4 regions of the Streptomyces sp. NBC_01428 genome follow, and region 1 is predicted to be linked to each of the others. Evidence: riboswitches for the same ligand, from Rfam matches in the RefSeq annotation. Region 1 holds a riboswitch; each other region holds the start of a gene.
What was found. Region 1 has a riboswitch for cyclic di-AMP ahead of OG406_RS07960 (M23 family metallopeptidase). Riboswitches for the same ligand answer to the same signal wherever they lie in the genome.

Region 1 (2,195 bases):
TGGTCAGGCCTGTTGAGGCAGCCGCCGCGAATTGTGTCCCGGGCGGACACCGGAAGCCGCCGGGAGCCGCCGGGAGCCGCCGAGAAACACCGAAGGCCGGACCCCGGGGATCGTGGGGTCCGGCCTTCGGAGGCGGTCCTGCCGTCAGGAGCAGGTCGGGCGAGGCGGCGTCAGCCGACGGCAACACCGTGCGAGCGCAGGTACGCGACCGGGTCGATGTCCGAGCCGTAGTCGGGCGTGGTGCGGATCTCGAAGTGCAGGTGCGGTCCGGTGACGTTGCCGGTCGCGCCGGAGAGGCCGATCTGCTGGCCCTCGGTCACGGTCTGGCCCGCCGAGACGGACAGGGACGACATGTGGGCGTACTGCGAGTACCGGCCGTCGGCGTGCTGGATGACGACCTGGTTGCCGTAGGCGCCGCCCCAGCCGGCGGAGACGACGGTACCCGCGGCGATGGACTTGATGGTGGTGCCGGTCGGGACGACGAAGTCCGTGCCCGTGTGGTAGCCGCTGGACCACATGCTGCCCGCCACCTTGTAGTTGGTGCCGATGGTGGCGCCGTCCACGGGGAGGGTGTAGCCCGAACTGTTGCCGACGGCGGCCGTCTTGGTGGCCGTGCTCGCCGTGTCGGCCTTCGCGGCGGCGGGCTTCGCGGCAGCCGGCTTGGCGGCCGAGGGCTTCGCCGGGGCCGAGGCCTGCGGGGCGGCGGCCTTCGCGCCGAGGGACAGCTTGAGACCGGGGTGGATCAGCGACGGGTCGCTGCCGATGGCGGAGCGGTTGTCCGAGTAGATCTTCTTCCAGCCGCCGCTGACGTGCTGGTCGTCGGCGATCTTGGCGAGATAGTCGCCGGCTTTCACCGCGTACGTCGTCGACGTGCCGGCCTTCGCGGCGGCCGGGGCGACGGTCGCGGACTTCTGGGTGTGCTGCGCGGCGGCGGCCGGGGTCGCGGCGTGGGCGCCGGTGGCTCCCAGCAACGGCAGCGCGAGTGCGGCGCCACCGGTTCCGGCCACGGCGATCGTGCGGGTGAAACGCAGGGACTTGGGACGGCGGTGCTTACCCTTCGCGGGCATGGCGATTTCCTCTCCGGCGCCTGCGAGGTGAGCTGTCGGGTGCGGGCTGGAGATGCCCGGCCACGCGGCTGCGCGGCTGTACCCCTAGCCTGTTCCGGAGACCGGACCAGGCACGGAACCTGTGGGTCCCCCGCTCCTGCCGTGTACGGGTGAGTGTGCGGATTCCGGGCGGCGGCAGGATTGGGCGTCCGTCCGGATTGAGGCAGAACGTAAGCGAGATGCGAGCACGTCGACAACTGTGTGCGGATTCTGTGCGCTCGCCTTTCTTGATCCATGCGGAATTCACCGTCACCCTCCGTGGAATGACGATCTTTCCGCGCTTTCAATTCGCCCGGAAACAAAGGCCGGTCACGAAAGGCCGACGGCAACACATCGTCACGAATATGACGCTGCTCACGCGACCCGGCGCACGTCGCTTCATTCCAGGGCCAGTTGGAATGAAGACGCTATTTCGGACAGAACAGTCAGATGCGACGCAGGCGGATAACCGTCGCATCGAGATCGCCGCTCAGCCCGGTGCTCAGACCGTGATGCAGCAGCACCGCACCGCGGTGCACTTCGCCCGTTTCGACCCGTTCGTAGACACCGGCCGGGTCGAGCCCGCGCAGCCTGAGCGGGGCCGGCCGCACGCCGTGGTGCTGCGCCTGCAGCCAGGCGAGGACCACGGTCTCGCCTCCGAGCACGTACTGCACGGCGCTCAGCCCGCCCTCCGGGGGGCGCAGCCGGTAGAGGTCGCCCTGCTGCACGACCGGCCGGATCTCCTTGTAGAGCTCGACCCAGTCCCGCGCCTCGGCCAGTTCCTCGTCGCTCCACCGGCTGAGGTCGCCGCCGACCCCGAGGACCCCGGCCATGGAGCTCACGAAGCGGAAGCGCAGCGAGCTGACCCGGCCGTTGAGCAGCTTGTTCGGGCTGTCCGTGACCCAGGCGGCCATGATCCGGGCCGGGTGGACCTGGCTGAAGCCGTGCTGGATGCCGAGCCGGTCGAGCGGGTCGGTGTTGTCGGAGGTCCACACCTGGTCGGTACGGGCCATGACACCGAGGTCGATCCGGCCGCCGCCGCCGGAGCACGACTCGAAGGCGACGCCGGGGTGCGCCGCGCGCAGCCGGTCGAGGAGGGCGTAGAAGGCC
Region 2 (2,195 bases), 6.5 Mb from region 1:
GGGCCCTCGCCGAACTCACCGATCTGGTGGGGGACGTGCCGGTGGTGCTGGTCGGTCACTCGATGGGAGGCCGCGCAGCCCTGCGCGCCGCCGCCGCGCCCCAGGTGAGGGCCGTGGTCGCCCTGGCGCCCTGGTGTCCGACGGGCGAGCCGGTGGCCCATCTGCGGGACAAGCGGGTGATCGTGCTGCACGGCGACCGGGACCGGATCACCGAGCCCGCGTCGTCCTTCGCCCTGGTGCGCCGGGCCGCGAAGGAAGGATCCTCCGCGAGCGCCGTACGGGTCGCGGGCGGTGACCACGCGATGCTGCGGCGCGCGCGGACCTGGCACGAGGCCACGGGCTCGGCGGTCGCCGGTCTGGTGTCCCGCGCCGACGGCCCGGACGAGCGGCTTCCCGCCGAGGGGCCGAACGGCGAACCCGGCGTCCTCTAGACCCGCGCCCGACCGGGCGGGAGGCGGCTTTCACCGGGCATGAACTAGGCGGAATCCAGCCGGTCCGCGGGATCCGGACCGGGGGCGAAGGAGCGACGCGAGCCGGCCGTGACGCGCGGGGCGGACCCGGGAAGCGGACCGCCCGTGGACGGATCCCAGCTGAGGATCCACTCGAAGTCGCGCTGCAGCCGCCGGGCTTCGCTCCGGACGAGCGTCGGTATGTCGCCGCGTTCGGAGATCAGTTGGGCATAGATCGGTGCATCGTGCACGTGGGGATCCTCGACTCGCTCTCAGGGCCTTCCGCGGGCCTTCCTTGCCTCGACGGTAGGGCCGCGCCGCCGACGCGGTGGTGATCCGGCCGGGTCGGCCAGAACCGGTCACGGCATGACCAACGACAGCCGACGATGTCGAACGAGCCGTCAGGGAACGCCAGTTCTTTTCGTACCTCGAACGGCCTGCTCGCGCCGACCGGAAGTCCCGGCCCACCGTGGAGATGTGATGGAGGGAGCGGGGGCGGACGCGAACTCGCGACGGGCCCGCACCGCCGAACGCGGTCTTCCCGACGGCCTGTTCGCGCACGGGGTGTGCTCCCGTGGTCGCACAGCGGGGCGATGCGACGAAGGTCACGAAAATGTATCGGACATCTGGGACGTGGATCTTCACACGGAGGTCACAACCTCGCTAGGTTGACGACCAGGCCGCCCGACTCCCTCCGGCGAACGCTCGCCGGGCGGTGCGGCCTCCGCCGAGTCCGGCCCGTCCTCGTGGCAGCCGGAGCCGGGGACCCACCGAACCTGGGGTGAATCGGCCAACTGCCTTACGGGGCAAGGGCCGTAGGGCATACCTTCCGGAACCGTCCGCCCGAACCCGACAGCTAACCCGGTAGGCGGACGACGGAAGGAGTGCCATCCCCATGGCGCCGGAACGCACCGAGCCCAGCGGCGACGAAGTCCGCCGACGGCTCGCATCCCTCTACGACCGGGCCGAGGACGACACCGGCAACTTCAACGCCACCCGCGCCCTGGCCGGCCTCTCCTCCCGGCAGGGCGACCGGCGCGCCGTGGCCCGACGGCTCACCGACCAGGGCCCGGCCGTGGAACAGCGCGGGGGTGTCGATGCCGCCCAGAGCGATCTCATGCGCCAGTGGTTCGACGGCGCGCGTTCCCGGCTGGGACCCACGGTCGCGGCCGTACTGCCCGTGGACCGGCAGCCCGACCGAGGGCGCGGGACCGCCCGGTCCGGCGGGGGCGCCGGACGCCCCATGGAGCTTCCCGCCCAAGACGTCCGCGCTGTAGCCGAGTTGACGGCTGCTCCCGTACGGGAACTGACGGCCGGCCCTGTCGCGGCGCCGGTCGCGGAACTCACCGCCCGTCCCGTCCTCGAACTGACCGCCGGCCCGGTGTCCGGGCCGACGACCGGGCGCGCCCTCGCGGTGCCGGACGGCGGCGCCCCGGCCACCGGGCCCCTTCCGGTGGTGAGCGGACCCACGCCCGCCGCCGACACGTCCTCCCCGCGGTTCCGCAAGGACCGCGCCCGGCGCAAACTGGCCGCCGCGCAGGACCTGCTGACCCGGCACAACGCGCGGCGGAGCGTGGCGGCGCCGGTCGCGTACCCGCCCCTTGCACTGCCGCCCGCGGAGACGGCCGCCCCCGCGGACCCGTACTGGCCGGCCCGGAACGCGCAGGTACCGGCCGCGACGGCCGCGTACCCGTCCGTGGCCGGTGCCGCGTGGCCGGCGGTCGAGGCCGGGTACTCGCAGGTCGA
Region 3 (2,195 bases), 3.1 Mb from region 1:
CTGGTCGCCGCGCCCCTCTATTCGCTGCGCGGCACCGTCCTCACCGGCGCCGCCGCCGTCGGCGCGCTGATCCTCGTGCACTTGCGCCTCGGCATCGTCCTTCGGGTCGACGCGGTCACCGAGGTCGTCACCGTCGCCACGGCGGCCGTCCTGGGCGTCCTCATCAACATCCTCGTCCGGCGCAGCGACGAGCGGCTCGCCTCCGTCCGGGAGATCGCCGAGTTCGCGCAACGGGCCGTGCTGCCGGAACCGCAGGCACGGATCGACGGCCTCGACGTCGCCGCGCGCTACGAGGCGGCCCAGGCGGACGCGTTCATCGGCGGGGACCTGTACGCCGTGCAGGACACCCCGTACGGCGTGCGGCTGGTCGTCGGGGACGTGCGGGGCAAGGGGATGACCGCGGTCGCGGCCGTCGCCGTGGTCATCGGCGCCTTCCGGGAGGCGGCGGAGCAGGAGACGACCCTGGAGGCGGTCGCGCAGCGGCTGGAGCGGGCGCTGAAACGCGAGGGCACCCGGCGCGACAACCTCGACGCCGTCGAGGGGTTCACCACCGCCGTCCTCGCGGAGATCCCGCACGAGGAGGAGACCGTCCGCATCGTCAACCGGGGCCATCCGCCGCCCCTGATGCTGCACCCCGACGGCACACTCGTCCCGCTCACCGGCGGGCCCGCCGCGCTGCCCCTCGGGATGAGCGACCTGGGCAGCACGCCCGACCGGGCGGTGCCGGCCCGCTTTCCGCGCGGCGCGATCCTGCTGCTGCACACCGACGGGCTGTCCGAGGCCCGGGATGTGAGCGGGGAGTTCTACGATCCGGCCGCGCGGCTGGCCGGGCGGGTCTTCCCGGGGCCCGACGCGCTGCTGAACACCCTCGCGGTCGAGGTCCGCAAGCACACGGGCGGCGCCCTCAGCGACGACATGGCGCTGCTCGCCGTCCGGCGCGGCTGACGCCCTCGATGGCCCTTCTCGACTGCTGTCACGAGGAGTGAGCGAACCGTGTCCCTCCGCATAACGACTGACACACCGTCACATGAATCCGTGGCGACGGAATGAGGCCAACTCGCCCGTTTTTCAGTGCGCATGACCCCAAAGTCCTGGCCAAAAAGCGTTAACGATCAGTCGGAACAGCTTGGAATCAGGTGGCCAGGTCTATTAACGTTCGATAACGCAGCGCGGTCGTCCCAGCCGTCACAAGAGATGGCTCCGTGCGCACGCGCCGAATCCCGCAAGGGAACCGGGGAACCACCAACTTGGGGTGAATCGAGCGTCCTCCACCGTGGCAGCACGGTGGGTATACGCGCGTAGGAGACCTTCCTGCTCCGAACCCGTCAGCTAACCCGGTAGGCGAGAAGGAAGGAAAGGAGTGCGCCCACGTGGCGTCCAACCGGCCTGCTCAGCCAACCTCGTTCGCACCGAATGACACCCAGTCCTTCGGTTTCGCCCACGGCAAGGACGAGGGACCCTGGGAGGAGTGGAATCCCACCGAGGATTCCGTCCGTCCCGTTCGTGGCCGGCACCGCGTGGGAAAGCAGCGCGGCGGAGGACTCGCCCGCAGCTCCACGGTCCTCGGCGTAGGCGTGATAGCCGCCGTCGGCGCCGGTGGCATGGCCACCGCGGCGCCCGGCAAGGCGCCGGTCTCGATCTCGCTGCCCGACCTGTCCTCGGTCACGCACTCGGCCAAGGCCCTGATCAGTGACGGCGCCGAGACACCCAAGGGCTCCTCGACTCCGCTCACCGGCGCGGGCCTGACCACCGCCGACACCGCTCAGGGCACCGCGGACGCCGGTGAGGCGCTGCGGACCCGCATCATGCAGCAGGCCGAAGCGCAGCAGAACCAGGTCGACAGCGCCGCCCAGGAGGCGGCCGAGACAGCCGCCGCGAAGCAGGCCGTCGCGCTCGCCACCAAGCAGCAGGACGCCGCCGAGGCCAAGGCGGACGCCGCGAAGAAGAAGGCGGAGGAGGAGGCCAAGGCGAAGGCCGAGGCCGAGCGCCTGGCCGAGCTCGCCAAGAGCTACTCGCTGCCGACCTCCTCGTACACCCTGACCTCGCGCTTCGGCGAGGCCGGCGCCCTGTGGTCCTCGGGCTACCACACGGGTCTCGACTTCGCCGCGCCCACCGGCACGCTGATCAAGGCCATCCACAGCGGCACCATCACCGAGGCGGGCTGGGCCGGTTCGTACGGCTACCGCACGATCCTC
Region 4 (2,195 bases), 2.0 Mb from region 1:
AAGCGCTTCGGGTCGAGATCGAGGTCGCGGCAGACGAGCGCCATCAGACGCTTGGAGTCGGCGGCATCGTAGATCGAGAAGGACGAGGTGAAGCCGAGCTGCTTGCTCTCGCGGCGCAGGATGCGGACGCAGGCGCTGTGGAAGGTCATCACCCACATCGCGTTGGCCCGGGGGCCCACGAGCTGCTCGACCCGCTCCTTCATCTCGCCGGCGGCCTTGTTCGTGAAGGTGATCGCGAGGATCTGGCCGGGGTGCACATGGCGCTCGCCGAGCAGGTGGGCGATGCGGTGGGTGAGCACGCGGGTCTTGCCGGAGCCCGCGCCGGCCACGATGAGCAGCGGGGAGCCGGAGTGGACCACGGCCGCGCGCTGGTTCTCGTTCAGCCCGTCGAGGAGGGCCGCGGGGTCCACGGCGGGCCGGTGGGCGCCGTCGCGGTAGTACGCGTCGCGGCTCGGCGGCACGTCGAACCGGCCGCCGAACAGGTCGTCCGCGACCGGCTCCGCGGCGTGCTCGTCCTCGGGCGGCGGCGGGTGCTCGTCCTCGTGGGCCGCGGAGGGCTTGAGGTCCGCCAGGAAGCTGTCGTCAAAGAGGCTGCTCATCGCTCTCCGAGTCTAGGCGGCCCCACTGACACACCGCGGCCACCCCGAGAACTCGACGGGAACCCGTGACTCGTGCGCGTGACCGGCTCGTGACGGTACGCGCACGTCGGAGTGGGTACGACCGGTCCCCACCACGACCACCGTCCAGCGAGGAGCCACCCTCGGGGCATCTCCGCAAAGTGACACACACCACGCACATCGGGCGTGCGCGACGGCGCACATGGCCAAGGTCACGAAAATGTATCGGGCATATCGCACTCCAACCTTCACACGGGCCACACGAGTTGGCTAGCGTGCTGGAAGGCCGCCCGACCGCAACCGGCGAACGTCGCCGGGCCGAGCGGCCTCCGCCGAGTTCGGCCCGCCCACCAGGCGGCCGGAGCCGGGGACCCACCGACCTGGGGTGAATCGGTCCGACCGCCCCGAGGGGCCAGGACCGTAGGGCAATCCTTCCGGAACCACCCGCCCGAACCCGACAGCTAACTCGGTAGGCGGATGACGGAAGGAGTCGCCTCTCTTGGCGTCGCACCGCAAGTCGCGTCCTACGGGTTCGCGCATGGCTGGCATACGGACCCCCGTCCTCGCGACGGCCGCCCTCACCTCCGTGGCCCTGCTCTCCCAGACGGCGAACGCCGCGCCCTCGGCCGAGCCGAAGCCCAGCGTCGAAGAGGTCGAGAAGAAGGTCAACGACCTCTACCACCAGGCCGAGACGGCCACCGAGAAGTACAACGCCACCCGGGAGAGGACCACCAAGCAGCGCAAGCGCGTCGACACCCTCCTCGACGACGTGGCCGAGCGCACCGAGAAGCTCAACTCCGCGCGCGAGGAGCTGGGTTCGTTCGCCGCCGCGCAGTACCGCACGGGCGCCTCCACGCCCGGCACCGCGACGCTGCTGCTCGCCGACGACCCGCAGGACTACTTCGACCAGACGCAGTTGATGAGCCGTCTGACGACCCGGCAGAAAGCGGCCGTCGACGACTACGTCACCGAGCAGGCGGCGACCACCAAGAAGCGCACCGAGGCCAGCGAGAGCCTCCAGTCGCTGACCACCTCGCAGAACGCCCTCAAGACGTCCAAGGCGACGGTGCAGCGCAAGCTCTCCGCGGCCCGCGACCTGCTCTCGAAGCTGACCGCCGAGGAGAAGGCGCGGCTGGCGGCGATCGAGAAGAAGAAGCGGGAGCAGGCGGCGGCCAAGGCGGCGGAACTGGCGCGTCAGCAGGCCGCGGCGGAGAAGGCGGCCAAGGAGAAGGCCACCGAGCAGGGGTCGTCGTCGGGCGGCACCACCGGCTCGTCCGGCTCGACGGCCACGGACCCCTCGTACGCGACGAAGGCCGGCAAGGCGCTCGCCTTCGCCCGCACGCAGATCGGCAAGCCGTACGTGTGGGGCGCGACCGGCCCGGACTCCTACGACTGCTCGGGCCTGACCCAGGCCGCCTGGAAGGCCGCCGGTGTCTCCCTGCCGCGTGTCACCTACGACCAGGTGAACGCCGGCACGACGGTCTCCCTCACCGACGCGAAGCCCGGTGACCTGGTCTTCTTCTACGACGACATCAGCCACGTCGGGCTCTACATCGGCAACGGCATGATGATCCACGC

Region 2: it holds a riboswitch for cyclic di-AMP, as region 1 does, so the genes downstream of both, OG406_RS36520 (C40 family peptidase) here and OG406_RS07960 (M23 family metallopeptidase) in region 1, are expected to answer to the same signal.
Region 3: it holds a riboswitch for cyclic di-AMP, as region 1 does, so the genes downstream of both, OG406_RS21340 (M23 family metallopeptidase) here and OG406_RS07960 (M23 family metallopeptidase) in region 1, are expected to answer to the same signal.
Region 4: it holds a riboswitch for cyclic di-AMP, as region 1 does, so the genes downstream of both, OG406_RS16665 (C40 family peptidase) here and OG406_RS07960 (M23 family metallopeptidase) in region 1, are expected to answer to the same signal.

The regions. Positions count from the first base shown of each region.
Region 1 covers NZ_CP109499.1:1,823,543-1,825,737, forward strand. Annotated here, with positions in the region: gene OG406_RS07960 (M23 family metallopeptidase) at 171-1,067, opposite strand; cyclic di-AMP (ydaO/yuaA leader) riboswitch at 1,070-1,229, opposite strand; gene OG406_RS07965 (alpha-galactosidase) at 1,532-2,195, opposite strand, start outside.
Region 2 covers NZ_CP109499.1:8,360,025-8,362,219, forward strand. Annotated here, with positions in the region: gene OG406_RS36510 (alpha/beta hydrolase) at 1-431, shown strand, start outside; gene OG406_RS36515 (hypothetical protein) at 476-700, opposite strand; cyclic di-AMP (ydaO/yuaA leader) riboswitch at 1,165-1,335, shown strand; gene OG406_RS36520 (C40 family peptidase) at 1,345-2,195, shown strand, end outside.
Region 3 covers NZ_CP109499.1:4,907,306-4,909,500, forward strand. Annotated here, with positions in the region: gene OG406_RS21335 (PP2C family protein-serine/threonine phosphatase) at 1-945, shown strand, start outside; cyclic di-AMP (ydaO/yuaA leader) riboswitch at 1,202-1,359, shown strand; gene OG406_RS21340 (M23 family metallopeptidase) at 1,371-2,195, shown strand, end outside.
Region 4 covers NZ_CP109499.1:3,867,941-3,870,135, forward strand. Annotated here, with positions in the region: gene pcrA (DNA helicase PcrA) at 1-599, opposite strand, end outside; cyclic di-AMP (ydaO/yuaA leader) riboswitch at 938-1,108, shown strand; gene OG406_RS16665 (C40 family peptidase) at 1,117-2,195, shown strand, end outside.